DNA from 3 places in the Thalassospira sp. A3_1 genome. Region 3 is predicted to be linked to each of the others. Evidence: predicted binding sites of a transcription regulator. Region 3 holds the regulator's gene; each other region holds the start of a gene.

Region 1 (10,032 bases), on a different contig from region 3:
ATGATGTATGGCGACCGGGTCGGGTGCCGCAATGTCAGCTTCGAGCTCCGCCCCGGCGAAGTGCTTGGCATCGTTGGTGAATCCGGCTCCGGAAAATCAACTTTGCTGCGCAGCATTTCCGCCCAGCAGGAACCGACCAAGGGCACGGTTGAATACCATACCCGCATTGATGGCATCCGCGATGTCTATCAGATGTCCGAAGCGCAACGTCGATTGCTGATGCGCACCGACTGGGCGTTTGTCCACCAGAATGCCCGCGATGGATTGCGCATGAATGTCAGTGCCGGGGCCAATATCGGCGAACGCCTGATGGCGGTCGGTGATCGTCATTACGGCAATATCCGAAGTGCCGCCGAAAACTGGCTTGGCAAAGTCGAAATTGCCACCGAACGCCTTGATGATCTGCCCTCAACCTTTTCGGGTGGCATGCAGCAACGCCTGCAGATTGCCCGTAACCTCGTAACCAGCCCGCGTCTCGTTTTCATGGACGAACCCACGGGTGGTCTGGACGTCTCGGTTCAGGCCCGCCTGCTCGATCTGCTGCGCGGGCTGGTTCACGACCTTAATCTGGCGGTGATCATCGTCACCCACGATCTGGCGGTCGCCCGCCTGTTATCCCATCGCCTGATGGTCATGCAGCGCGGCGAAGTGATCGAAAGCGGCCTGACCGATCAGGTGCTGGACGATCCGCAGCACGCCTATACCCAGCTGCTTGTTTCTTCCATCCTGCAAAATTAGGGCGATTGAAATGTCTGAAATGCTTCACGCCAAAAACGTCGCCAAGGGCTTTACCCTCCATACTCAGGGCAGCGTCACGATCCCGGTATTCGAAGGGGTCGAATTCCGCCTCAATGCCGGTGAATGCATTGCGCTGACCGGTGAATCCGGATCGGGAAAAAGTACCTTCATGCGCATGCTTTATGCCAATTACACCTGTTCAAGCGGCTCGATCAGCGTGCTGCACGATGGCGACTGGCTTGATATCACCACCGCAAGCCCGCATGCGATCCTTGATATGCGCAAACGCACCATGGGCTATGTCAGCCAGTTCCTGCGCGTCATTCCGCGTGTTCCGACACTGGAAATCGTCGCCGAACCGCTGATCGCGCTGGGCACGGCGCGTGAAACGGCGATGGAAAAGGCCCGCGACCTTTTGACCCGCTTGCGCATCCCCGAACGTCTGTGGCAACTTTCACCCCTGACCTTTTCCGGGGGCGAACAGCAGCGCGTGAATATCGCGCGCGGTTTTATCGCCGATTATCCGATCATGCTGCTTGATGAACCGACCGCATCGCTTGACACCCAAAATCGTGCCACGGTTCTGGCATTGATTGAAGAAGCCAAGGCACGCGGCGCTGCCATTGCCGGTATTTTCCATGATCACGAAACCCGCGATGCGGTCTGCACGGGATCATTTGATGTGACTTCGTTTAAAGTTGGGGCCAATGACTGAACAGATTTTTACCAATGCCAAAATTGTCCTCGCCAATGATGTCATCGAGGGTGCCGTTCAGATCAGGGACGGACTGATCACCGACATCTCGGACCGCCCGTCCAATCTGCCGGGTGCAGAAGACATGGGCGGCGATTACCTGATGCCCGGACTGGTCGAACTGCATACCGACAATCTCGAAAAGCACCTGACCCCGCGCCCCAAAACCCGCTGGCCCGCCACCGCCGCCGTCATCGCGCACGACAATCAGGTCGCCAGTGCCGGCATCACAACGGTCTTTGATGCCATCTCTGTCGGCGACGTCTCAGACGGATCAGAACGGATCGAACGACTGGTTGAATCGGTGACCGCCCTTCAGCATGCGCTCGAGAACAACCTTTTGCGTGCAGATCACAAACTGCATCTGCGCTGTGAAACGTCCTATGGCGGCCTGGTCGAGGCACTCGATAATCTGGTTGATCTGCCTCTGGTCAAGATGCTCTCGGTGATGGATCACACGCCGGGCCAACGCCAATTCGTCAGCCTGGATGCCTATTACACCTATTATCAGGGCAAATACGGTCTCTCGGACGAGGAAATGCGCAAATTCGTCGCCAGCCGCAAACGTGATTCCGAACTTTATTCCGTCAAACATCGCCGTCACGTCGTCGAACTTGCCCACCAAAAAAATCTGGCACTTGCAAGCCACGATGACGCAACCGAAGCCCATGTCGCCGAAGCCGTCGCCGATAAAATGACGGTGGCCGAATTCCCGACGACACTGGCGGCTGCCAAGGCATCGCACGAAGGCGGTCTTGGCGTGATGATGGGCGGGCCAAACCTTGTGCGCGGCGGCTCGCACAGCGGCAATGTCGCGGCGGGCGATCTGGCAAAGCATGGCTATCTCGACATTATTTCAAGCGACTATGTCCCGCACAGCCTGCTGCACGGTGTCATGAAGCTGTTTGATGATTTCGACGCCTATGATCTTCCGCGTGCGGTGCGCACCGCGACCCTGACCCCCGCAAAACAGGTCGGCCTTGATGACCGGGGCGAGATTGCGGTCGGCAAACGCGGCGATCTGATCCGTGTGCATCATTCACCGCATCATCCGATTGTGCGCGGTGTGTGGCGTCTGGGAAGCCGCGTGTCATGACCGCGCGCCATGACATCCATCATGGCGCTTCGGAAAATGGATTACTGATTCTTGTCGTCGGCCCCAGCGGGGTTGGCAAGGATACCCTATTGGATGCGGCACGGGCGCGTTTGCATGACGATGAAACCATCCTGTTTCCCCGTCGCTGCATTACCCGCCCGGCCGGATCGGTTGGCGAAATCCATATTCCGGTCCGCGCCGAAGATTTCGCATCCATGGCAAAGCAGGGTGCCTTCCTGCTGAGCTGGCGGGCGCACAATCTTTGTTACGGCATTCCCAATCATGTCCAGAACGACGTCGCCAACGGCAAAACCGTTGTCGTCAACGCATCACGCAGCGTGATTGACGATGCCCGCGATCTTCTGGGTTCCGATCATGTCCGGGTCATCAGTATCCGGGCGCACGAAGATGCCCTTCGCCAACGCCTTGTGGCCCGTGGCCGCGAAAGTTCCGACGATATCGAACAACGCCTGCGGCGCGCATCGGCCTATCAGGTCGATGGTCCCAACGTGATCGCCGTTGAAAATGACAATGACCTTGAAACCGGTATTGGCCGCTTCATTGATGCCATTTTCCACCGCCCGGCACACACGGACCAAGCGCCCGGAAACCGGGTAGTCTGAACAAAAAATGCTGCAGCAAACCACTGCAGCATTTTTTTAATTCCTACGGCGCAATCACCCGTCATCGAAGCGCAAAGCGACCCAACAAATCAAACGGCTTTCCATCACCCGGATCACCGAAAAGACAGACATCGCTGATCGTAAATGGTGCCTCGCACAAGGGTGCAACAATCGGGGCCACCGCATCACGCACCCGCATCATCCGGTCCGGGTCAAGCTTGTCTGTCAGCGTCAGGTGAAAACGGAATTCTTCCATCACATAGGGATATCCCCATCTGAGCAGATATTCTTCCTGTCGATCACTTAACCCCGATGCACGGCGTTTGTTCATCGCGGCCTCGTCTTCGGGCTGCCGAAAACCGTCAAGCGCCTGCACAAGACCAGACGCCAGCGCACCAAGCTGATCGGTCGGCGCAGTCGGGATCAAGGCGATAAAACTGCCAATCGATTTCAGCAAAAGCGGGCCACACGTCACCGAAGAAGCTGCCGCACAATAGTCGGCAATCGCACGTTCAAGCTGCACGCGCGTCTGCCCGTCCTTTAAGGCGAAGGGCGGTTTCAGGGTGCCATGAAACCCGTATCGCGACGGGGAAACGGTGATCGATGCGATCTCGTCACGATCAAGTCCCGCAACATCCGGGCACGCGATTTCCCGCCCGGTGACCGGATCACGCCCCAGCCAGGCATTGCCAAAAGCCGCCAGATCACTGTCGGCTTTCGGTGCATAGTAAACAGCATAACGCTGATAGTCGGTCATGTGGCCTCGAACTGGCTTTCGATTTATCGCAGATCGTATTTCAGACAGAAATCCCGTACCGGCAGACGCCGAAAATCGTCAAGCCGTTCTGCCAATGTTGCATGATCCCAGTCCCACCAGCAAATACGAAGCAGCGCATCGATAATTTCCGCATCAAATCGCGGGCGAAGCGGGGTGGCCGGAATGCCCGTGACGATGGTGTAGGGCGGCACATCCTTGGTCACCACCGCACCCGAACCGACAACCGACCCGATCCCGATGGTTACCCCGCCCTGAACAATCGCGCCATGCCCGATCCAGACATCATGATCAAGCTTCACCCGCTTTTCGCGGCGCCAGTCAAAAAACGCCGGATCATCATCGCCAAGCTCATAGGCACTCGACCGGTACTGGAAATGATGCATCGATGCCCGGTCCATCGGATGCTGCCCCGGATTGATCCTTGTATGGGCCGCGATATTTACGAATTTGCCGATATCGGAATAGATGATCTCGCTGTCATTGACGACATAGGAATAATCACCCATCACGCTTTCGCGAATGCTGGTGCGCGCACCAATTTCGGTCCAGACACCAAACTCGCAATCAACAACAACCGCACTCGGGTCAATCGTCGGGGCCTCCGACAATTGTTTCATTGCCGGTTTGGCCTGCGTAATCTTGAACGTCATGGATCAGGTCACCAATTTGCGCAGACGCTGCGAAATCACATCAAGCAGGCTGACCGACAGGATGATGATGATCATGACCGCGGCGGTTTCCGCGTAATAAAATGCGCGGATATATTCCCACAAAACCATGCCAATGCCACCCGCACCGACAATGCCAAGAACGGTAGCCGACCGCACATTGCTTTCAAACCGGTACAGCGAATAGGAAATCCAAAGCGGAAGAACCTGCGGGATCACCCCAAAGATGACCTCCTGCAACCCGTTGGCACCGGTGGCCCGGATGCCTTCGACCGGTTCGGGATCAATCGCCTCGACGGCTTCTGAAAACAGCTTTGCCAGAACGCCGGTGGTATGAATCCAAAGCGCAAGCACACCGGCAAACGGACCAAGACCAACCGCAACAACGAACAGCATGGCAAAAACCATTTCATTGATCGCGCGGAAGGAATCCATCAGGCGGCGTACCGGCTGGTAAACCCAGAACGGAACAATGTTTTCAGAACACAGAATGCCAAACGGGATCGAACAGACAATCGCAAGCGCCGTACCCCAGATCGCAATCTGGATGGTGATCCACATTTCGCTGACATAGGTTTTCCACATCAGGAAATCCGGCGGGAAAAACCCGTCCGCGAAATCGACCATGTTGCCACTGTTTTCAATCAGGGCCATGGGCCGCATGTCGGCCCCCTCCCAGGACAGGGCCAGAATGGCCAGAATGAACGCCCAAAGAAGGAAACTTGCGCCTGAACGTTTCAGATCGCGCGGCGGAAGTTCTGCGGCGGTTACGGCAGATGTCGAAAGGCTGCTGTTCATGTTCTTTTCCCGGGAAATAAAAACAAACGGGGAGCCCTGATACTGGGCTCCCCGTTCGGATGCCGGTTACTCGTAAGAAACCAGGATATCGAGTTCTGCGAGCTGCTTGTCGATTTCAGAAACGCGTTTTGCTTTCTCGTCGGCAGACAGTTCGGCGGTGTTCTCGATTTTCAGCTTGTCTTTATACAGTTCAAGCTGACGGATCGGGTAAAGCTGCGCATTGCTGCTTTCCATGAATTTGCCCATGCCATCCTGAATGCCGCCAAGAACCTTGTTGGCTTCTTCAACATCGCCCAGACGACCGTAACCAAGGAAGAACGCCTTGATCTCGGATTTCAGTTCGCGCGACATATCCTTGCGATAAACCATCGGATCAGACGGGATCAGCGGCGAGGTCCAGATAACCTTGACCTTGTCGGTGATTTCCGGCTTGACCATCTGGGTGCGGGCAAGCTGTTCGGAGTTGTTGGCAGCAACATCAACCTGATTGTTGGCGGTCGCCATCAGGTTGGTTTCGTGGTTGGCATTGCGAACGGTCTTGAAGCAGTTTTTCGGATCAACGCCGTTCTGCGCAAAGACGTAATAGGTCGGAACCAGGAAGCCCGAGGTCGAGTTCGGATCACCGATACCGAAATTAAGCGAACCATCACATTTCAGCATGTCGGCAAGCGTGTTGAGCTTGTCGTTATCGGCCTGGGTGATGATGTGGGAATAATAGCCGTTCGTGCCGTCGCTTTTGGACGTCTGGACGAAAACTTCGCCGCCCGCACGGTCAACGGCTTCCATGGCCGACTTGTTACCGAACCAGCCAACGTGAACCTTGCCAAAACGCATGCCTTCGATGATGCCGGCATAATCCGGCGCGAAGAACGCCTCGACATCCTTGCCAAGGGCTTCTTCCATATCCTCGATCAACGGCTGCCACTGGGCTTTCAGGTTCGAGCTGGATTCAGTCGAGATAAAGCCGAACACGATGGTTTCCGGATCTTTTTCAAGCGGCTTGAATTCGACATCGGCATGGGCAAAGCCCGAAGCCAGCATGCTGGCAGCAAGGGCTGCGGATGCAATTGTTTTACGGATCATGGGAAGTCCCCCGTCAGGTTGGTTGGTAGAGGTGAAATAAAAAGAGATGTAAGGCAGAGAGAAATCGTCCTGATCTAGCTTGAAACGAAAGCCAGATCCTTCTCCGCGACCCTGCTCTTTGCCGGAACGTCATCCGGGGCAGACGCGAAAAGCTCGGAAGAATATTCGCCGTAAAGTTCGCGCAGGAACTCCGGCGTAAGTTCAGTGGATGGCCCGTCAAACACGACCGCGCCATCGCGCATCGCAATGGTGCGTGCGCAATAATCACGGGCATAATCGACCTGATGCAGCGACACGATCACGGTGACATTGTCTTCGCGGTTCACCCGATCCAGCGTATTCATCACCTTGCGCGATGACGCCGGGTCAAGGGATGCAATCGGCTCGTCCGCCAGAATAAGGCGTGCGCCCTGCGTAATCGTGCGTGCAATCGCCGCACGCTGCTGCTGCCCACCCGAAAGATTGCGGGCCTTCTTTGTCGCATGGCTATCGATACCGACGCGTTTTAACGCCGTCATCGCCCGCATGCGCTCAGCCTTGGTAAACAGGCATAATGATCCGCGCCACGCAGGCACCCGGCCCAGCATCCCGGTCAGAACATTGGTCAGAACCGTCAGGCGGCTGACCAGATTGAATTGCTGAAACACAACGCCGATATCGGCACGCACCTTGCGCGCACCCCGGGCAATACGACCGTTCTGCTGGATGACTTCACCGAATACCTCGATCTTGCCGCCATCGCGATCCCCGCGCAGCAAACCGGCAATATGACGGATAAGGGTGGATTTGCCCGAACCGGACGCACCGATCAGCGCGACCATCTCGCCCTCGCGAACCTGTAAACTGACATTGTTCAATGCCCGCTTATCGCGCGAGAAGCTCTTGTTCAGTCCGGATATGTCTACGACCAGCATTAAAGTCCGCCTGCTTGTGTTTCGCTGGTCAAGAAGCTACGCACAATCCGCGACTCTATGGTGACGGTGATGTTACAGTTCGATGATTACGACGCCTTCATTTCACCGACAACAATCAAACTTGTCTATACATCAAGATATCAATCAAATAAAAAATCGAACCACCAATAAATAACAATGTAATAATTCAATTATTACTTGTGACCGCGTTCACAAATATGGATATGGACGGGCCAAAAAACGAAAAACCCCGACAGAAAGAAACTGCCGGGGCCTTGTATTGCGCCTGATCGCGGATCGATTTACTTGATCGCCTCAATCGCGGCGACGACATCATCTTCGATATCAAGCCCCTGAATTTCCGCATCCCGGCGCGCATTCTGCCCGCGCCGCCCCGGCAACCGCACGGTTTCCTCAAGCGCGATTTCATCTGCAATATAACGCAAATGATCAATGATCCCCGTCCCGCCGATCGCAACCGGATCAATCACAATCACCATCTGACCCAATGCCGGTGGCGCACCCTTGTCATCAAACAGCGACGATGACTGATGCCCGAATTGTGCGCCGGTCAACCCGGCGGCCAGCATTTCAACCATCATGGCAAGGGCCGCCCCCTTGACCCCGCCTGCCGGGACCATCGTGCCTTCAAGCGCCCTGACGGCATCCGTCGTCGGATTGCCGTCAACATCCAATGCCCAGTCATCGGGGATCGGAACGCCCTTTTGCTTGGCCGCCATGATCTTGCCGCGCGCGACCTTCGATAGTGCCAGATCAATCACGATCGGATCGCCATCGCCAATCGGGGTGGCAAAGGCAATCGGGTTGGTGCCAAACATCGGACGGCGGCCACCCCACGGCGCCATTGCGGCTGGCGCATTGGCAAACATCATCGCAGCCAGCCCCGCCTCGGCCAGCTTTTCCACCGTAAGTCCCATCACCCCGGCATGGTGCGATTTATGGATTGCCGCAACCGCAATCCCTTGGCTACGCGCAATATCGGGCAATCGTTCGATCATCAGATCAAGGGCCGGATAGGCAAAACCGAACTGCGCATCAATCCGCAACACGGCCGGAAACGGCTGATCGGCCACCGGCTTGGCATGCCCGTCAACCTTGCCGGCACGCGCCTGCGCGGCATAGGCCGGAACGCGGCGCAAACCATGCCCGCCCTGTCCTGCGGCTTCGGCCGTGACCAGGGCGGTCGCAACCGATCCGGCATTGTCGGGATCAACGTTGCAGCGCAGCAGGGTATTGCACACAAGCGCATGTGCGTCAGACAGGGCAAGCTTCATCATGGTGACCTTAAGATAGTGGCGGGAAGATAATGGTGGCGGGCCCGGCTACATTAGCCCCGCGAATGCCCCGACGCAAAGGTCTTGTGCACCGCAACCCTGCAAAACCATTCGGCAAAACCCCTACGACTGCACTATAAAACCGGCGCTCGAATATGCTAAAATTTCGCCGCAAAGTCGTATGAGTATCCCGCCACGGTTCACGCTGCCCGAAACGCGGCAGTCAGACCGAGACAGATTCCAAACACAGGATATTTCGAATGCGCAAAGTAACCTCATTAACCTTCGCGGCATTTGGCATCGCCAGCAGCCTGTGGCTTGCCGGTTGTGCTGCCACAACCAAACCGGCCGAGGAAAAATCACCCGCCGACTGGTCGGCCATCGCCGGTCGCGACTGGCAGCTGATGCGAATTGAGGCGAAAGACAAAAGCCTGACCCCGATGACCCCGATTCTGGCCAGCGTCAACTTTACCAATGACGGGAAAATTGCCGGATCAACCGGCTGCAACCGCTATTTCGGCAGTTACACCCGCAAGGACACCGCCCTTGATGTCTCCCCGCTCGGCAGCACCAAAATGATGTGCATGGAAGACGCGATGGAGATCGAGGATGCCTTTATCGCCGCCATGGCAGATGTAAAGGGCTGGAAAGTACAGGACGGCGACCTGATGCTGGTGGATGGCAGCGCCAAATCCATCATGACGTTCGAACCGATCCAGCCATAGGCAGGACAGGGATAACACGAACCCGTAAAAAAGGGGCGCAGATCACTGCGCCCCTTTTGCGTTGGTCTGTCGCGGGATTATCGCCCGGATTATCGCGGTTCGCTGCGCAATCCCTGAATGATGGAATAACACGCCAGAAGAAGCACGATGGCAAACGGGAACCCGGTTGAAACCGCCATCGCCTGCAGGGAGCCAAGCCCCCCACCCAGCAGCAGCGCAATCGCCACCAGCCCCTCAAACGTGCACCAGAAAACCCGCTGGGGCACCGGCGCATCAACCTTGCCGCCCGCGGTGATGGTATCGATCACCAGCGACCCGGAATCGGACGAGGTCACAAAGAACACGATCACCAGAACAATCCCGATAAAGGACGTGATCGCATGCAACGGCAGGGCTTCAAGCATGCTAAACAGCTTGATCGGAAGCGCCGCATCGGCAATCGCCTGAACGCCTTCATTGACCATATGCACCGCCGTGCCGCCAAATGCGGTCATCCACAGCACGCAAACCAGCGACGGAATGATCAGGACACAGGTAATGAATTCCCGCACCGTCCGGCC
Region 2 (10,032 bases), 150 kb from region 3:
ATGGGGGCTGCATTTGGTATGGTCACGCTGCTGATCGCGGGAAAGGCCCAGACGGGGCGTGAAAAGACCTATGGCAAAATCGGGCTGACCGTTGCCATTGTCACCATGCATTTCAGCGCCATGGGCGCATTGATCATTACTCCCGATCCAACCATCCCCGTCCCGGCACAGATCATTTCGCAAAGCAGTCTGGCGCTTGCCGTTGCCATGGTTGCCACCCTTGTCATCGGGATCGGCTTTGTCATGGCGATGATTGACCGGCAATTGCGCGAAAATGCGTCGGCGCGAATGCGCATCTTTGGCGATTCAGCGATCGAGGCGCTGGTGATGACCCAGAACGGTATTATCGTCGATGCCAATCACAGCTTCCTGAAGATGATCAAGGGCGAAACAGCAACAATATCGGGTGTCGATTTTATCGAAACTTGGCTGCCTGATGCCTCTCCTGCGTTTCGCGATGGGGCCGAACATTACACCGAAACCAGTCTGGCGCTCAGTCCCGGCCATACGATACCGGTTGAAGTGATCCGCCGCGATCTGCCTGCCGACGAATTTTCCGAAGATGCGGTGATTTACGCCCTTCGCGATTTGCGCGAACGTTACGAGGCGGAACGTCATATCCGGTATCTCGCGGAACATGACGCCCTGACCAAGCTTCTGAACCGGGCCACTTTCCATGATCGTCTTGCGCTGGCACTGGAACAGTCGCGCGTCACCGGAAATCCGGTTTCGGTTCTGTGTATCGATCTTGATCATTTCAAGGAACTGAATGACACCTATGGCCATATCGCAGGTGATCACGCGCTTCGCGAAGTCGGCGAACGGATCGGCAAACTGATCGAGGATAACGTGATTTTTGCCCGTGTCGGCGGGGATGAATTCGTTGCGCTGATCGTGCATGACAATCCCGACCCGGACAGCATGATTGCGACCGCACAGAACAAGGCACAGGCGCTTCTTGATTGTCTGAGCGTTCCCGTATTTATCAATCCCGGCAATTCGGCCCGGATCGCGGCAAGTGTCGGCATCGCGCATTTCCCTGATGATGGCGATGATATCGAAAGCATCATGTTCCACGCCGATCTGGCGATGTACCGGGTCAAGCAGGGCGGCGGCAATCATCTGGTGTTCTTCTCGCCGGAAATGGATGATGAATACCGCTACAAACGTCAGCTTTCCGGTGCCCTTCGCCATGCCATGGACGAAAACGCACTCGAACTGCATTATCAGCCGCAATGCAACGCCCACAGCAGCAAGATCATAGGTTTCGAGGCATTGCTGCGCTGGCATCACCCCGAACTCGGTCAGGTACCGCCATCGCGCTTCATCCCGATTGCCGAGGAAACCGGCCTGATCAATCCGCTGGGTGAATGGGTTATGCGCAAGGCCTGCGAAGAGGCCGTAACCTGGACCAACCCGCTTGGTATCGCAGTTAATCTGTCCGCAGTTCAGTTGCAGAACCTTGATCTGGCCCAGACAGTCGCTGGTATCCTTGACGAAACCGGATTGGCTCCGGAACGGCTTGAGCTGGAAATCACCGAAACCGCCCTGATCCACAATGCGTCCCGGTCGCGCAAAATTCTGACCGAAATCAAGGCTCTTGGCGTTCGGATCGCGATGGATGATTTCGGGACCGGCTATTCGTCACTCGCAACCCTGCAGAACTTCCCGGTCGACCGTATCAAGATCGATCAGTCATTCATCGCAAGGCTGATGGCAAGCGAACAGGCGGTGGCGATTGTCCGTGCCGTGATCAATCTGGGCCGCGACCTTAAACTCGAAGTCATCGCCGAAGGCGTCGAAACCGAGGATCAGGTCGCCTTCCTGACGGCTAATGATTGCGATGCGGTTCAGGGATACAAGTTCGGTCATCCCCGTCCGATTGCCGACTATCAAACCACCGTCAGCGGGACCGCCGTCGCGGCGCAGCATCGCAGCATCGCGGGAATCGGCAGTAACTGAGCCGGTCCGGCTTCCCGATTCTGACGTTTTTATGCAGCGCACCATCAACCTTTGGTTATTTGTGACCAAATTCGATACAGAAAAGCTGGCCTTTTCCATCAGGTTGAAAGTTTTTTGACAATTTTCAAAGGACAGCACTTGTATCGGGACCATATGCCTGCATATATTTCAACAGTGCGCCATACGGTGCATTTAAAGATACCTGTCATAAGACGGAGTAAAAATGATGAATAAGCGCAAAGCCGTTGCTATCGCCGTTGCTCGTGAACAGCAGATTGCCCGTTCGATGGAAATCCTGTTTGCTGGCACCATTCTGGCTCTGATTGCATCGCTTCTGATCCTCTGATCTTTTTATAACGCGCTTCGTCATTTAATCGGCCGTTAGCCATCCGGGATAACGGCCCCGAACGTTCAAGAACATTTTCATGAACAACCGCCGCCTTTTCATCGTTGCCATTACGCGAATTACCAGCCCGGTGGTCTGAGGACCCCGGGACGTGTCTTTTCGCCTTTTGGATACAATGAAAATGTGTGTGCATTGTCATGACCGATCATGCCTTTCTCGCGCCGCTTGAAAGCGCGCAGCCGACCAAATCCGTTTATTGTTTCGCCGTTCACGCCGCCGCAGAACCCGATGTGATGCCGCGTGTTCTTGAACTGTTTTCCAAACGCAATCTTGTCCCCGCCAGCTGGCATTCCACCGTCGCCGACGGCCATGCCGGTTTCAGCGAATTGCAGATCGATATCCAGATTCAGCAACTTGAAACCAAGGTTGCCGAACATATCGCCCGGTGCCTGCGTCAGATCGTGCATGTGAATACGGTCCTGACCTCGGAAAAGGGATATTCCAACTCGGCACTTGGCGCTTAGGTCTTGGACGCTTAGTCTGTTCGGGTCGCGGCGCTGCAATATGATCGTGTTGCAGCGCGTCCCAACCGACGGAGCCCGCCTTGACCTATCTTGACCATATCAAAGCCTGCAACAACGCCAATCCGGCACGCTATGTACCATTCCGCATCAACGGACTGTCGATGGGGGCACTACGTCCGGACTTCGCCACAGCCCTTGTATCGCTGGGGTCCGACTTTGTGCGCGACGACAATGGTGAATTCTGTTTCGCGCCGCATGTCGTCAATCTTGATGACCGCAACCGCGTGCTCGATACCGCGACCAGAGCACTGCACGACAAGGGTGTGATCCGTCGCCTCCATGGTGAACGGTTCGATATCCGCCCGACACTGGGCCATGATCCCCTATGCCAGCTTGATCGATCCGCCATGCCCTATTTCGGGTTCCGGTCCTGGGGCGTGCATATGAACGGTTATGTGCGCAAGGGCAACGACATCCATATGTGGGTCGCCCATCGTGCCAAGGACAAACCGACCTATCCCGGCATGCTCGATAACATGGTCGCCGGTGGACAGCCCGCCGGTCTTGGCTTTCTGGAAAACATGATCAAGGAATGCGCCGAAGAAGCCGCCATTCCCGAAACCCTTGCCCGGAATCTGAAGCCGGTCGGCACCATTTCCTATCTGTATGAAACCAACGAAGGGCTAAAACCCGATGTGATGGTCAATTACGATCTGGAACTGCCCGCCGATTTCGTCCCGCAATGTGCCGATGGCGAGGTCGAACGTTTCGAACTGCTTCCGCTAGCCGAAGTCGCCGAAATCGTACGCAAAAGTTTCGATTTCAAATTCAACTGTGCGCTGGTGATCATCGATTTCCTGATCCGACACGGCTTTCTGACCGCCGATAACGAACCGGAATATTGCCAGCTCACGACCGGTCTTCATCGTAATATTTTCAGATAGGGATTTGTCGATTTGTTCCGCGCGGAAACGCCTGACTTATTGTTTGGTCGGCGGCCCACCCATAAGTGCGCCGACCGCCATCAGGGTCAGCTTGGCACGCAGTTCCGGGTCAAGCTTGTCTAGGTCTTCCTGCTTGGTGCGCATCGCGCTGAGCGCCTCGGAAATCAGCTTGGCGCGCTGATCATCGGCTGCGCTCGGCATCCGGCTTTTCTTTTTGCCGATCTTGGCATCGGCTTCTTCCAGTGCCTTCAGGATAGCTGTCTGCGGATCACTTGATGATTCTGTCAGGGTCTCGGCCAGGGCCTGGGCCCGGGCCTCGTCAAAGGACATGCCGCTTTCCTGATAGGCCATCGCCCGGTCTTCGATCCGGCGTGCCTGTTTGGCCTGGGCAGCGGTGCGGGCGGCCATATCGGGATCATTCAGTTGCAGGGACTGCGCATCGCTATAGGCCTTCAGGGCCTCCCGTCCGCGTTTTCCAACGAAAACGCGCAGCAGCGTCTCCTTTAGCATTCCCATTCATCATTCCCGCTATGGTTTGATTGCCTTTACCGCAAGACAACCATTATGCCCCCAAAGGGTTTCAAAATCATTGCCTCAAATCCGCCGGAACGACCCGGAACCACGATACCGGTCCGTTATATATGTTGTGCAACCCGGTCTTCTTCAATCTCAAGGATGTACCCGACCAGCGCTTCGCAATCCTCTGTGCCCAGATGTTCAAGATCAAAGACAAAATCAACATTGTCGCGCGCCGGATCGTCGGTTTTTCCGACGATGCCGAATTTGATATATTCCGCATCAAGAGCGGCCAGCGACGATATCACATCGGCAACCCCCACCCGGTCTTCCGCCGTCAGTGACAAGCGGATCAGCACCAGAATATCGGCATCGCAATCAACCGCCTGACGGGCAATCGATTGTGCATCGGAATTTTTCGGTGCGATATCAACGTCAAACCCGCCATCAGCAAACAGGGTTGCGACATGCTTGTGATGGGATTCTTCCGCCGAAGATGCCGTCGCCAAAAGCAATCTGGGATGTCGGCCTTCCATTTCGGCAAAACGGGCAAGATTGGTCGCAAGTTCAGGAGACGTCATAACACCTCGCAGAAATAATCTGTCCGGGGCGGACAATTGGCAGCCCAGTATCCCAATGATACTCTGGAACTTCAAGCATTGCCGCGAGTTTTTCTGCATCGCTTCGCGCAAGTGCGATATGCCCGACACCGCTGCTCAGCCGCCCATTGCGGCTAAGGGATCAACTCCGATCACATGGGGATGAGCCCACAGGATCACGATATAAAGTCCGATCCCCAACACGATATCGCGCCAGCCAAACGCCCCCTTGGCAATTCCCGTCAGGTCAAACCGCCGAGTCCCGTCAAGGATTGCCTTATATTCCGCATCATCCATATGTCGGGTGCGGATTTTTTCCATCCGCCAGAACCCCGCAATGGCAAAAACCGTCGCACCGCCAAAGAACATGAACGCCACCAAATCGCCATTGGGCAGGATATGACCAAGCCCCCACAACATCATGCCCAAAAGCAACGGATGGCGCGTAAACCGGTTGATCCCGGGATGTGCCGGATCAAAACCTTTTTTTCGTCCGATCGACAGCGGACAGGGTTGAATAATTGCCGTTGCCCACAAAATACAGGCGGGCAGCATCAGTGTTATCGTCACGTGGTTTTGCCAGATTTCGTAGGGCCAGAGCGCAATGAAGTCTGCATGCTGCACTTCATAAATCACCCATCCCAACAGGAACAGCGACGTGATCGAGAACGTTACGATATAGGCCCGATGACCGATCCTTGCCGTGATCGCGCCACGCAAAAGACCGGGCACGATATGCCCTGCCATAAAGACCACAACCGAAACGAAAAACCATGTCAAATGACGATCTCCCCTTTACATTGACGCGCTGTCATGCAAATTGCGCATCTTTCCGCGTGCGCAAAGCCGGTCGGCAAACTGGTCCGGAATGGCCCGAAATGGCTAAGACCCTTGCGCCGCGTGATATTAGCGGATACGTCTGTATCCCTGTTTGACTTCGGACAATAAGCACCTGCCTATGGATTTTCCACCGGGCAGACAAAGAAACACGGAATATACTCGAAATGAGCTGGACGCCGGAAAAGATTGAATTGCTGACCTCGCTCTGGAATCAGGGCTGGACCACAGCACGCATCGGTGAAGAACTGGGTGTTGGCAAAAACGCCGTCGTCGGCAAGGCTCACCGCCTTGGCCTGCCCAAGCGCCCCTCCCCGATCCAGCGTCGCGCCGAAGAAAGCGAGCCGAAAAAGGCCCCCGCGCCCAAGGTACAAAGCAAAGGCATCAGTATCTTTGATCTGGGTGTCGGCATGTGCCGTTGGCCGTTTGGCGACCCGGGCGATGAAGATTTCCATTTCTGCGGCAAAAAAATTGTGCCCGGCAAACCCTATTGTGACGAGCATTGCGCTGCCGCTTATCTGAATGGGAAAAACCCGCGCGAAGATGGCCCGCGGAACGTTCCGGGCCGCCCGAATGCACCGCATATGTCGCACGGTGCAAAAAAATAACGGTTTTCCGCCGGTCAACCAGACCAGCCGGTAAACGCCGAATGAAAAAGCCGCCCTCTTTCGATGGGCGGCCTTTTCTTTTGCGATTAGGCGATCCTATTTCGACTGAAGGACATATTGGGCAAAGCCCGCCTCATCCTCGCCGACAAAGCTGATATTGTCGGGCGCATTCAGGGCCGACGATGCCTTGGGGCTCGTCACGAACGTTACCTTGGATGCCTCACCGATTGGTGCCAGGCTCCAGTTGCCATCGGCCTTCGGATCGATTTCCTTTTCCTCAAGGATGTAATTTGCCAGAACCGTTCGGTTTTCATCCGGGGCTTCGATAATGATGGTCGATCCGTCCAGTCCCGGGAAATTACCGCCGCCGCTTGCGCGGTAATTGTTGGTCGCCACAACAAAATCCTGATCATCGGCAACTGGCTTGCCATCATAGGTCAGGTTGATAATGCGGTGCGCATCCTTGTTCACCACTTCGCCCGATGCGTTATAGCGCGCGGGCTGTGTCACATCGATCTGGTAATTGACCCCGTCGATGACATCAAAGTTATAGGTCGGGAATGTCTCGTTGATCAGCGGCTGTTCTTCAGTGCTGTTCGGATCGATCTGATTGAACTGCACGGCCGACATTTCAAGCCATTCACGCACCTGCGCACCATCAAGCAGCACCGCACGCAACGTATTGGGATATATATAAAGATCAGCAACGTTTTTAAGCGCGATCTTGCCTTGTGGGATATCGGTGAAATATTCCGGGCCGCCACGGCCACCGGCCTTGAAGGGGGCACCGGCCGACAGGATCGGCATGCCGTCATATTCCGATCCCTTCAGGATGCGTTCCAGATACCATTTCTGCGCATTGGTCACGATCTGGATCGACGGATCATCGGCCACCAGCGCAAAGAAGCTGTTGATCGGCGTTGCTGTCGTACCGACACCTTCGCGCATATAGGCAATTGTCGCCTCATGCTCTTCTTTCACCGCCTCGATCACTTCCGGATCGGCATCAACCAGCGGTGTGATATCGCGCCCTTCGCGGTGATAGATCGGACGTGCTTCCGAAAGGCTGTCGGTCACCTTCCACTCCCCGGCATCATTGACCGAAAGCGTCAGATCAATAACGCCAAGATGGCTGCCCCAAAAGCCCGGCATGACGGCGGCCACACCATTGATCGTCCCTTTGGCAAGGTCAACACCATCAATATCGGCATAGGTATCGGACGGGAAAACCGTATGGGCATGGCCAAAAAGGATGGCATCAATGCCGTCAACCTCACTCAGGTAAAAGGTCGCGTTTTCCTCCATGCCTTCGCGCGCCAGAGTCGACAGACCGGAATGCGGCACCGCAATCACGATATCCGCACCCTTTTCACGCATTTCCGGCACGTATTTTCTGGCCATATCGACGATGTCTTTGGTCACGACATGCCCTTCGAGATTGGCCTTGTCCCACTGCATGATCTGCGGTGGGACGAACCCGATCACGCCGACCTTCGCCTTGTGCTTTTTGCCGTCGCTATCGGTAAATTCACGATCAAGGATCACATAAGGCTGGAAATACGGTTTGTCATTTTCCGCATCAGCGTCACCGTCATCGGCAAAGACATTGGCACTGACATAGGGGAACTTGGCGCCCGAAAGACTTTTGCCAAGAAAATCGAGACCATAGTTGAATTCGTGATTACCGATATTAGCCGCGTCATAACCCAGCAGGTTCATCGCCTTGTAAACCGGGTGGACCTCGCCCTCTTTCAGGCCGTGGCGCTTGGCCATGTAATCGCCAAGCGGGTTGCCCTGGATCAGGTCACCATTATCAATCAGAACGACATTTTCCGCTTCGCCCCGGGCATTTTTCAACAGGGTCGCGACCTTCGCCAGACCAACCGTGTCAGACTCGCCGTCGCGATAATAATCATAATTGACCAGATGCGTATGGATATCGGTGGTTTCCAGAATGCGCAGCGATACCGTGCTGTCGGCCAATGCCGTACCACTGGCAAGCGCCACGGTCAGGGATAAAACAGATCCCGCAAGGACACGACCGACAAAGGTGCGACTGATCGGACGAAAATGTGACATGTGACTGGTTCCTGTTGAAGCGATGCTCATGCTCGAATTTATTATTGTTCGTTTGGTCAGGTTTTGAAGATTTTGCGAAAATACCAAGGCAAACACAAACAAAAACACCCGCACAGGATGGCAGGCGTTTTCAGGATTGAAATTCTGCGCCAGGACGGAACCGCTTTCTACTCCGCCGGCCGCAACATCGGCTGGTGGGATTTGTACCCCATCACCACCTCGTTCCCCGGTTCCGGATCGTGGGGCACATTCAGCGCCAGGATCAGCGAAACCGCCGCCATCGCCGCCCCTGACAGGAACACCGCCGATGGCGATATCAGCCACAACATCCCGAACGCCACCGGGATAAACACCGCGGCAATATGGTTGATCGTAAAGCTGACACCGGCCGTCGATGAAATATCGGCCGGATCGGCGATCTTCTGGAAATAGGTTTTGATCGCAATCGCCATCGCAAAGAACAGATGATCGATGACATAAAGCGCCCCGGCCAGCTTGTCGTTTTCGACAAAGGCATAAGACACAAAGACAATGAACAGACCGATATATTCAAATGTCAGCGCCTTGCGTTCACCCCATTTGCCAATCAGTTTCCCGATCTTGGGTGCCAGAACCATATTGATCGCATGGTTTAACAGGAACAGAAGCGTGATGGTTGCGGCGTCATAACCAAACTTCTCGACCATCAGGAACCCGGCAAACACCGTGAAAATCTGGCGGCGCGCCCCACTCATGAAGGTCAGGGCATAATAAAGCCAGTAACGTTTGCGCAGGATCAGTTTCTTGGTCTGCGGGTGGGCATCGGCAAATTTCGGAAACGCCATCCATGCAAATACAGCAGCAATAACCGTCAAGGCCCCGCCAAAAAGATACACATACCGGTATTCGACATTCAGCAGTTCCAGCATCGCCCAGACAATGCCAAACATCACAAGCGATGCGACCGATTTCGCCGAAAGCTGCCGGCCCATCACCATCGCGGTGCGTTCCTTTTTCACCCATTGCAACGACAATGCCTGCTGCATGGTTTCAAAATAATGGAACCCGATCGACATCAGAACCGTGGTGCAATAAAGCCCGACGACAGTGGGGAAATAGCCCGAAATCGCCACCCCGATGCCCAGCACCAGAAGCGAGATCAGCGCAAAGGTCTGCTCGCGCAGGATGATCAGCACAAAAATCGCGGTAAAGGCCATAAAGCCCGGAATTTCACGCAACGACTGCAAAATTCCGATCTCGCGGCCGGTAAAATCCGCCATCTCGACCGAAAAGTTGTTCAAAAGCGCCATCCAGGTCGAAAATGACAGCGGCATCGCCGCCGCCATGAAAATCAGCAGCACCTCCGGGTTGCGCCATCCCTTGTGCGCAACAGCCGCACCCGACAGATCGGGATTGCCCGGTACCTCGATGGGGGCGGCGTGGGTGCTTGTTTCCGGTGGTAAATCCTTGGACATGATGTCTCCCCGCACGGAACCGGTGGCAATCGGGGCACGTGCTTTTATCTGTTTGATTGGAATGTCTTCAAACTAGCGTTGCGGCATACGTCTGTCTTGCGATAATCTGCCATCATATATTGCAAACAGGACATTCTCATGGATGGATCACGGGATATCTCGA
Region 3 (10,032 bases):
CGAACTCCAAAGATGCTCCGCGTCTTGACCTGACCAAAGAACAGATCTTCCTGGCGTTGGCCAAAACCGTTCCTTCGAAAGACGGCAAGTCGCTGATCGATAACCCGTACAGCACCTGGGCCGAAATCGACCCGAGCCTGCCGGACGTTAAAATCGAAGTTCTCGGCCCGCCCCCGACCTCTGGTACCCGTGATGCCTTCACCGAGCTGGTACTTGAAGAAGCCTGTGACTCCTTCGAAGCCATCAAAGCAATCAAGGACAACAAAGATCAGCACGGTGCAGTTTGCAAAGGCGTTCGTGAAGACGGTGCCTATGTTGAAGCCGGTGAAAACGACAACCTGATCGTTCAGAAACTCGAAGCAAACCATGATGCGCTTGGCATCTTCGGCTTCTCGTTCCTTGATCAGAACGGCGACAAACTTCAGGGTTCCCTGATTGCCGGTGTCGAGCCGACCTTCGAAGCCATCTCGGCTGGTGATTACCCGGTTTCGCGTTCGCTGTACTTCTATGTCAAGAACGCCCATGTTGGTACCATTCCGGGTATCAAAGAATATCTGACCGAATTCACCTCCGACAAAGCATTTGGTGACGAAGGTTACCTTGCTGACCGTGGTCTCATCCCGATGGATGCGAGCGAGCGTGAAGCAGTTCGCAATGCTGCGCTGAACCTTGCTCCGCTGAGCATGTAACGCGATCTTTCAACCGGTGGCGGCCCCTGCTGCCACCGGTTTCTTTGTTTCTTGGCTTGATTGATTTATTATTTTTGTCCTATTGGCTCCTCGTGATTTAAACAGGCCCTCCAGGCAAACGGATTTATCGAAATGTCCCTGACTTTTCTGTTGCTCGCGGTTGCTGCACTTTGCGCGCTGTCATTCTATTTCGGGCGGCAGCGGGCCGTTGCCCTGTCGGGCGGCCGATACAGCAATCTTCATTCCCTGCCAGCCCATTACGGGACCTATACGGCGATGTGGTGCGGTATTCCCGCGCTTTTGCTGCTTTTGGTCTGGCACGTGTTTCAGGGGTCGATCATCGAAGCGATGATCGTTTCTGATCTTCCTGCTGAAATTACCGGTGACTCGGGCCGTCTTTCACTGGCGCTGAACAGTATCTCGCTGATTGCCGCGGGCAATGGCGAACATCTGTCGGTTGATCCGGAAGTGGTGGAAGCCGGCCAGCGACTTGCGAACCTGCAGACCATTGCAAATGCAGCACTGGTTGTCGTGATGCTGAGTACGGCGGTTGTCGGGCTGGCGCTTTCGTATCGCAAGATCGCAAAAGAAATGCGGGCACGCAACAATGTCGAACGTATCGCGCGTTATGCGATGATCGCCTGTTCCGGGATCGCGATTCTGTCGACAGTGGGGATCGTTTTCTCGCTGTTGTTCGAAGCACTGCATTTCTTTTCCAAGATCAACCCGCTCGAATTCCTGTTCGGGCTGGAATGGAGCCCGCAGACGGCGATCCGTGCTGATCAGGTGGCATCCGAAGGGGCCTTTGGTGCGATCCCGCTATTCGTAGGGACGCTGCTGATCACTGTGATCGCGATGTTTGTCGCAGTGCCGATCGGTTTGTTCTCTGCCATCTATATGGGCGAGTATGCATCATCGAAATTCCGTGCTTTTGCCAAGCCTGCGCTTGAAATCCTGGCCGGTGTTCCGACGGTTGTGTATGGCTTCTTTGCTGCCCTGACAGTCGCGCCGTTCCTGCGTGACAATGGTGCTATTCTTGGACTTGATGTCAGTTCCGAAAGCGCGCTTGCGGCCGGCCTCGTTATGGGGGTCATGATCATTCCGTTTGTGTCGTCGCTGTCTGACGATGTCATGTCGCAGGTGCCCAAATCCCTGCGCGACGGATCTTATGGTCTGGGTGCCACAAGGTCGGAAACCATCCGCCACGTGATCCTTCCCGCTGCCCTGCCGGGTGTTGTCGGGGCGGTTCTGCTGGCAGTGTCGCGTGCAATTGGTGAAACCATGATCGTGGTTATGGCCGCCGGACTTGCGGCCAATATGACGGTCAACCCGTTGCAGGCGGTTACCACCGTTACCGTGCAGATCGTGACGCTTCTGGTCGGTGACCAGGAGTTCGACAGTGCCAAAACCCTGTCGGCCTTTGCACTCGGTCTTGTTCTTTTCCTCGTCACCTTGGGCCTGAACGTGTTTGCCCTTAAGGTTGTTCAGAAGTATCGCGAGAAATATGACTGATATGGCATCGCTTATGGAAGATAGAGCCGCCGCAAAAGTGATCTCTGGCAATCTGCACACGCCGGTTGACTGGGATAGCCCGAAAATTGCCCGCAACATCAAAAGGCGGTATGCGGCGGAACGCCGGTTCAAGATTTATGGCCTGAGCGCGATTGCCATCGCTCTTATGGCGCTTGTCGTGCTTGGCTATTCGATTGTTTCGAAGGGGTATAGCGCCTTCTTCCAGACCTATGTTCAGCTCGAAATTCATTTCGATCCGGCTGAAATCGATCCGGACGGAACAGGTGACCCCGCAGTTATCGGTCGCGCCAATTTTGATGGTCTGGTCAAGGAAGCATTGCGCAACCGGTTCCCGGATGTAACCGATCGCCGCGAACGCCGTGACCTTTATGACATCGTTTCGGGCGGGGCATCTTACGACCTGCGCCAACGTGTGCTTGATAATCCGAGCCTGATTGGACAGACCCGCAAGGTCTGGCTGATTTCGGGTGACGATTTTGATATGCTCAACAAGGGTTATATCAGCGCAGATACAGATGAAGGCGACCGTCGCCTGAATGACCAGGAACTCGGCTGGTATGACGCCCTGACCGCCGAAGGCGCTGTTGAAAAGCAGTTTCACACGCGGTTCTTCACCAATGGTGACTCACGCGAACCGGAACTTGCCGGCATCTGGGGGGCCGCGGTCGGGTCGTTCTATACTCTGATTGTGACGCTTCTCCTGTCATTCCCGATCGGTGTTCTGGCCGCGATTTATCTCGAGGAATTCGCCCCGAAAAACCGTTTCACGACAATTGTCGAAGTCAATATCAACAACCTTGCGGCTGTACCTTCCATCGTGTTCGGTCTTCTCGGGCTTGAGGTCTACCTCAATGTCATGCATCTGCCGCGTTCGGCACCGGTTGTCGGTGGTTTGACGCTGGCACTGATGACCCTGCCGACGATCATCATCGCATCGCGCGCAGCGATCAAGGCGGTACCGCCGTCAATCCGGCAGGCTGCCCTTGGACTTGGGGCATCACCGGTACAGACGGTGACGCATCATGTGCTGCCGCTGGCAATGCCGGGCATTCTGACCGGAACCATCATCGGTATGGCGCAGGCGCTTGGTGAAACCGCACCGCTTTTGATGATCGGCATGGTGGCATTCATCGTTGATGTTCCGGGGGGCGCGCTTGATCCGGCGACGGTTCTTCCGGTGCAGATTTATCTGTGGGCTGACAGTCCGGAACGAGCCTTTGTCGAGAAAACCTCGGCGGCGATCATGGTGTTGCTGGGCTTCCTGATCCTGATGAACGGATTGGCCGTGTATCTGCGCAAGAAATTTGAACGGAAGTGGTAAAATGGCTGTTGTAACTCAAAGCGCAATGACGGCAGAGCCGTCAGTCACTAGCCCGAAAATGACGGCCCGTGACCTTAATCTTTTCTATAGCGACAACCAGGCGCTTTTCGATGTCAATCTTGACATTGTCGAACGTCAGGTTACCGCGCTGATCGGTCCGTCGGGCTGCGGCAAATCGACCTTCCTGCGCTGCATGAACCGCATGAATGACACGATTGACGGTGTCACGATCAACGGCAAGGTGACGCTTGATGACCGTGACATCTATGACAAGGCCATCGACGTTGTTCAGTTGCGTGCCCGTATCGGCATGGTGTTCCAGAAACCGAACCCCTTCCCGAAATCGATCTATGACAATGTGGCCTATGGTCCGCGTATTCATGGTCTGGTGAACTCGCGGGACGAGCTTGACGAGATCGTCATGACCTCGCTTGAACGGGCAGGCCTTCTGAAAGAAGTCAAAGACCGCCTGCCGGAACCAGCGACCGGTCTTTCGGGTGGGCAGCAGCAGCGCCTTTGCATCGCACGTGCGGTTGCCGTCAGCCCGGAAGTCATCCTGATGGATGAGCCGTGCTCGGCGCTTGACCCGATTGCGACCGCAAAGGTCGAGGAACTGATCGACGAACTTCGTTCGAACTACACCATTGTGATCGTAACGCACTCCATGCAGCAGGCGGCCCGCGTGTCGCAGCGCACGGCGTTCTTCCACCTCGGCAAGCTGGTCGAAGTGGGCGAAACCGATCAAATTTTCACCAATCCCAAGGACGAACGCACCAAGGGATACATCACGGGTCGCTTCGGTTAATTCCGGGCAGGAGTATTTTAGATGGCCGACGAAAAACACCATATCGTCAGTTCGTTTGACGAAGAACTGACCCGTTTGAACAATATCATCTCGCAGATGGGCGGGCTTGCCGAAAGCCAGCTGATTTCTGCGATCCGCGCAATCGTGAAGCGGGATTCGGAACTGGCCGAAAAGGTCATTATTTCCGATCATCGTATCGATACGCTGGAACAGGAAGTACAGGATTTTGCCGTACGTCTTCTGGCCCTGCGTCAGCCGATGGCAGATGACCTGCGTCAGGTGGTGACAGCACTTAAACTTTCCAACGATCTGGAACGTATTGGCGATCTGGCGAAAAACATTGCCAAGCGCGCGCAGGTTCTCAACCAGGTGCCGCCGATCCGTCCGGTTCAGGTGATCCCGAACATGGCGAAGCTGTGCCAGGAAATCATCAAGGACGTTCTGGACGCCTATATCGAAGGCGATGCGGAAAAGGCCCAGCGTGTCTGGGCGCGTGATCAGGAAGTTGACGATATGTATAACTCCCTGTTCCGTGAATTGCTGACCTATATGATGGAAGATCCGCGTAACATCACGGCATCGACCCATCTGCTGTTTATTGCCAAGAACATCGAACGTATTGGCGATCACGCGACCAATATCGCCGAAACGATCTATTACCGGATCAAGGGTGAAGACCTGCCGATGGATACTCGGCCAAAAAATGACGCGGCGAATTTCGCTGTCGTAGAACCGAATGAGTGACACTGGAGCATAGGAAGATGGACCCAACGGTTCTTATCGTCGAGGACGAAGCTGCAATCGTAACCATGTTGCGCTACAACCTCGAACGCGAGGGGATGCAGGTTGTCGAAGCCGGAGACGGTGACGAAGCGTTGAAGATTCTGGCTGAAACCCATGTCGACCTGGTCCTTCTGGACTGGATGTTGCCGGTAATGTCGGGGATCGAGGTTTGCCGCCAGATCCGCCGGAAACCGGAAAGCCGCGATTTGCCGGTGATCATGGTTACCGCGCGTGGCGAAGAAGGTGACCGCATCCGTGGCCTTGATACCGGTGCCGACGATTATGTGACCAAGCCATTCGCGATTGGCGAATTGCTGGCGCGTATTCGCGCGTTGCTTCGCCGATCCGGCCCGGCGCAACCACAAGGGCAGTTGATCTATTCCGATATCGAAATGGATCTGGCCGCCCATCGTGTCAGCCGTAACGGCAAGGCCATACATCTTGGCCCGACCGAATTCCGTCTGCTGCGTTACTTCCTCGAACATCCGGGGCGGGTTTTCTCGCGCGAGCAGCTTCTGAACGCGGTTTGGGGTCCGAACATCTATGTCGAAACCCGAACGGTTGACGTACATATTCGCCGCCTGCGCAAGGCATTGAATGACGTCAAGGGAACGCGCGATGTGATCCGTACGGTTCGTGCCGCTGGTTACGCACTGGATGTCGAAGCCGCCTGATCGCGGTTATTCCGGAAGGTGAAACGAAAAACCCCCATCCTTATGATGGGGGTTTTTGTTTTCAGGTGGTTTTCCTGGATTTTACCGGTTTGGCCGATTTTGATGCCGGATCTTCGGTTTTCTGGCGCGCGGTGCGTGGCGCCAGTTCGTTCATCAGAAGCATATCGGCACGACGGAACTTGGCAATTTCGGTATCGATATCTTCCTGCGGGATGTCGCAGGCTGCCAAAACATGGTCGGACAGGCGCAAACCGGTTTCGAGTACTTCGGGGATGGCGGCATCCGCACCGCTGCGTGACAGGGGCCCGATATGGGTGATGTCCTGTGCGCGGGCAAAGATTTTCAGGTGTGGATAGTGCTGGCGCAACAGGGCAACCGTCTTTTCGGTTGCGTGTGGGTTCCCCATGGCAACGGCGGCAATATGGGCCTGTTCTGTATGGGCCGCTCGGAATGTTTCCGGACGTGATCCATCTGCAAAATAAACCGGCAGACCTTCGGCACGGCCGCGTGAAACCTGCTGGGCATCGGATTCAAGAACGATGAACGGGATATCCTTGGTACGCAGCAGACGGGCCAGAACCCGGCCGACACGCCCGCAACCAATCACCAGAACATGCTTCTGAATGCCATCGGTTTCATCTGAAATTTCGCTAAGCTGATCGTTTTCCTTGGGATGAAGTTTCTGTTCGATCCGGTGGCCCAATGAAATCAGGGAGGGGGTCAGACCCATCGAAATCGCGACAACCGGGATCAGCATTACGGCGATATCAATCGGAACCGCGCCATTCTGCGATGCCAGTGCCAGCATGACAAAGGCAAACTCGCCGCCAGCGGCAAGGCTCATGGCAACCCGGATCGATGATGCCCGGTTAAAGCCGATCAACAGGGATAACCCGAAAAGGACCGCCGCCTTAACGACCAGCAACCCGATCAGCCATAAAATGATGGTACCGGCTTGACCAATGACGACATTGGCATTCACCGACATGCCGACTGACATGAAGAACAGCGACAGGAAAACCCCGCGAAATGGCGAAATGTCGGCTTCGATCTGATGGCGGAATTCGGTTTCGGCAAGCATTACCCCGGCGATGAAGGCACCAAGCGCCATCGAAAGACCGGCGGCCTCGGTCAGGGTACTGGCAGCCAGAACGACAAACAGGGTGCCGATGGCAAAAAGTTCGGGATTTTTAAGGGACGCAATATAACGAAACAGTCGTGGCAGCAGATAACGACCGGCCAGCAGCAGGACGGCAACAGCGCCGACCCCACTTAACGCGCTGATCCATGGGCTGGTTTCGGTTCCGGCCTTGCCAGCGGCCTGCACCATGATCAAGAAGGGACCAACCGCGACGTCCTGCAACAGCAGGATGGCAAGGGCTGCACGGCCGAAACGGGTATGCAACTGGCGTTCATCGGAAAGCTGTTTAAGGATAATGGCTGTTGATGACAGGGCCAGTGCTCCGGCAATCACGATAGAGGCGGGCATATCGTAATTGATCAGCAGCAATACACCGAACATCACCGCCATCGTGACGCCGATTTGCAGAAATCCAAGGGTGGCAAACCGGCCGCCAATCACGCGCAATCGTTCGCGCGACAGTTCAAGACCGATCATGAATAGCAGAAAGACAATGCCAAGCTCGGCCACCGTTGAAATGTCTTCGCGGTCATTGATCAGACCAAAACCAAAAGGTCCGATGCAAAAACCACCGATCAGAAAGCCGATGATCGAGTTTGCACGTAATTTCTGGGCCAGCGGCACAGCAATCACCGCGGCCGTCAGGACAAGGAACAGTTCGAAAAGAACGCTGTGAGACATGTTGGGATATGCGTCCGGCGCAGATGGGCGTGTAAAGGAAACTCGTTCAAATCAGGATAGCGGAAATACCCCTATGATTTCTATGGAAATTTCGCGTATGCGAAGACATCTGTGGTAGACGACACGTATTAAGAGTAAGCGACCGTGGCGATTACGTTCGGCGTGCTTGCCTGTGTGGGAACAGCATCACACAGCCATCCAAAAGGGTTCCGAGGCGGGACGACACGGCTTGCTATTCTGTGTTCGGAATGCCATGTTCCGCTGGCCCGATAAAGGGCACAGAAATAATCAAAATTTTCCCCAGACGAGCAGGCTGACATTTGGAACAGTTCATCCCCTATTTGCAGATTATTGGTGGTCTTTTGCTTTTGACGGCTGGTGGCGAGTTCATTGTTCGCGGCGCTGTTGGTCTTGCACTGCTAATGGGTGTTTCCAAGGTTATCGTCGGCCTGACCGTGGTGGCCGCCGGAACGTCGGCCCCGGAATTCGTAGTGTCGCTGAATGCGGCACTTGCCGGTTCGGGGGATATCGCGATGGGGAACGTTGTTGGGTCGAACATTGCTAACATTCTTCTGATCCTTGGTGCGACGGCTGTTCTGAAGCCAATCGCAGCGTCCCGGACCATGATTGTTCGCGATGGTGGGACCATGTTGCTGGGCACTGTTCTGTTCATCGGTCTTTGCATGTTCGGTGTTGTGGAGCGTTGGGCAGGAGCGGTAATGCTGCTGGTTTTGGCGGCGATCTGGTATTTCACCTACCAGCATGACAAAAGAAGCCCGGGCGAAGCCAGCCACCTGCACGAGGAAGAAGTCGACGAAGTTGGCGAGGTGCCAAGCGGTTGGCTGAAACCGATTGTTGCGACCGTTATCGGCATTGTCGCCCTGACCTATGGTGCCGATCTGCTGGTGAATGGTGGTGTTTCTGTTGCACGTCAGTTCGGCGTTTCCGAAGCCGTGATTGGTTTGACACTTGTCGCGTTCGGAACGTCACTTCCGGAATTGGCCGCGTCCATTGTTGCGGCGTTTCGTGGGCATTCCGATGTCGCACTGGGCAATGTGGTTGGTTCAAACCTTCTGAACCTGCTGGTGATTATCGGTGGTGTGTCGCTGATTGCGCCGATTGCGGTGCCTGATCAGATACTGCAATCCGATCTGTGGATCATGTTGGCGGTGACCGTTCTTTTGCTGGTTGTCGGCTATTTCCTGCGCGGCGTGTCGCGGATTACGGGGATTGTCTTTGTTCTTGCCTATCTTGGATATGTCGCAAGTCTGGTTACCGCATGATCCGTCTTACGTGCCTGAAACCGTTCACACGGTGATGGACCGGCAGGCAGGTTTGATTGTAAGTTCCGGAATTACTGAACTAAATGATGGCGGCCTGCGTTCGAATGCGGCCGCCTTCCCCGGAAAAGGGGACGCATCTTGACGGACGGGATGGAAACCGGATGACAGGGATAATGCCGAAAACGGTCCTTGTGACAGGGGCTGCGAAGCGTATCGGACGGGCTTTATCGCTTGATCTGGCTGCGCAGGGATATGATGTTGCCCTTCATTGCCATTCCTCGCGCAGGGATGCGGAAAGCCTGGCGGATGAAATCCGTGCCCTTGGCCGTCGTGCCTGCGTTATTTCGGCCGATCTTGGCCGGGAAGAAGACACCGGGCGTGTCGTGCGCGAGGCAACGGCTGCACTGGGCCCGATTGGCGTTCTGATCAACAACGCATCCACCTTTGAATATGATGATATTGGCACTGCCACGCGTGAAGGCTGGGACTATCATATGGAAGCCAATCTGCGTGCGCCGTTCGTGCTGTCGCAGGATTTCGCTAAACGGTTACCGGACGGGTACAAGGGTGCCATCATCAACCTGATTGATCAGCGCGTCTGGAATCTGACACCGCATTTCATGACCTATACCTTGTCCAAGGCAGGTCTTTGGACCCTGACCCAGACGCTGGCACTGGCATTGGCACCGCAAATCAGGGTCAACGCCATTGGCCCCGGTCCGGCATTGCCTAGTGTTCGGCAAACACAGGAAGTTTTCGATCAGCAATGCGATCAGACTCCCCTGAAAATTGGGACAAACCCGCAAGAGATTTGCGACGCGGTACGATTTTTCCTTGCCGCGCCAGCCATCACCGGGCAAATGTTAGCGCTTGACGGCGGGCAGCACCTGAATTGGGCGCCCAGTGGCGAACAGAATATGCCAGAGGAATGATGCATCGGGCTTGGGTTCCGGACATCTGGCCGCAGAAGCGCAGCACAAGGAAGACCAGACCATGACCGCAGGCCTTAAGCAGGATGATAACATTACGACACTGCCCTATGCAGATCATGCAGGCAGTTTGCGTCGTGTATTCGTTCGCGACATGGTGGTCGAGACATCCATTGGCGTATATGACCACGAA

The links. The regulator PhoB, encoded in region 3, activates phosphate uptake and scavenging genes when phosphate is short. The targets are predictions, from matches to a motif close to TNTCATAAAACTGTCA.
Region 1: phnC (phosphonate ABC transporter ATP-binding protein) is a predicted target of PhoB. The motif match lies at 7,525-7,540, and genes of this name have one in related genera.
Region 2: J7395_RS02285 (bifunctional 2',3'-cyclic-nucleotide 2'-phosphodiesterase/3'-nucleotidase) is a predicted target of PhoB. The motif match lies at 8,480-8,495, and genes of this name have one in related genera.

What each region holds. Positions count from the first base shown of each region.
Region 1 is NZ_JAGHQQ010000002.1:11,721-21,752, reverse strand. It holds gene phnK (phosphonate C-P lyase system protein PhnK) at 1-738, shown strand, start outside; gene phnL (phosphonate C-P lyase system protein PhnL) at 749-1,453, shown strand; gene J7395_RS07075 (alpha-D-ribose 1-methylphosphonate 5-triphosphate diphosphatase) at 1,446-2,588, shown strand; gene phnN (phosphonate metabolism protein/1,5-bisphosphokinase (PRPP-forming) PhnN) at 2,585-3,211, shown strand; gene J7395_RS07065 (DUF1045 domain-containing protein) at 3,273-3,968, opposite strand; gene J7395_RS07060 (chloramphenicol acetyltransferase) at 3,992-4,639, opposite strand; gene phnE (phosphonate ABC transporter, permease protein PhnE) at 4,643-5,455, opposite strand; gene phnD (phosphonate ABC transporter substrate-binding protein) at 5,522-6,538, opposite strand; gene phnC (phosphonate ABC transporter ATP-binding protein) at 6,613-7,452, opposite strand; gene J7395_RS07040 (Ldh family oxidoreductase) at 7,755-8,750, opposite strand; gene J7395_RS07035 (META domain-containing protein) at 9,008-9,472, shown strand; gene J7395_RS07030 (BCCT family transporter) at 9,562-10,032, opposite strand, start outside.
Region 2 is NZ_JAGHQQ010000001.1:492,961-502,992, forward strand. It holds gene J7395_RS02250 (bifunctional diguanylate cyclase/phosphodiesterase) at 1-1,962, shown strand, start outside; gene J7395_RS20980 (hypothetical protein) at 2,186-2,308, shown strand; gene J7395_RS02255 (hypothetical protein) at 2,506-2,832, shown strand; gene J7395_RS02260 (NUDIX hydrolase family protein) at 2,913-3,776, shown strand; gene J7395_RS02265 (hypothetical protein) at 3,813-4,292, opposite strand; gene J7395_RS02270 (methylmalonyl-CoA mutase) at 4,412-4,873, opposite strand; gene J7395_RS02275 (NnrU family protein) at 5,009-5,671, opposite strand; gene J7395_RS02280 (GcrA family cell cycle regulator) at 5,896-6,336, shown strand; gene J7395_RS02285 (bifunctional 2',3'-cyclic-nucleotide 2'-phosphodiesterase/3'-nucleotidase) at 6,433-8,415, opposite strand; gene J7395_RS02290 (MFS transporter) at 8,583-9,869, opposite strand; gene J7395_RS02295 (helix-turn-helix transcriptional regulator) at 10,008-10,032, shown strand, end outside.
Region 3 is NZ_JAGHQQ010000001.1:640,834-650,865, reverse strand. It holds gene J7395_RS02970 (PstS family phosphate ABC transporter substrate-binding protein) at 1-689, shown strand, start outside; gene pstC (phosphate ABC transporter permease subunit PstC) at 822-2,201, shown strand; gene pstA (phosphate ABC transporter permease PstA) at 2,194-3,543, shown strand; gene pstB (phosphate ABC transporter ATP-binding protein PstB) at 3,545-4,348, shown strand; gene phoU (phosphate signaling complex protein PhoU) at 4,370-5,092, shown strand; gene phoB (phosphate regulon transcriptional regulator PhoB) at 5,110-5,805, shown strand; gene J7395_RS02940 (cation:proton antiporter) at 5,867-7,627, opposite strand; gene J7395_RS02935 (calcium/sodium antiporter) at 7,948-8,910, shown strand; gene J7395_RS02930 (SDR family oxidoreductase) at 9,084-9,842, shown strand; gene folB (dihydroneopterin aldolase) at 9,904-10,032, shown strand, end outside.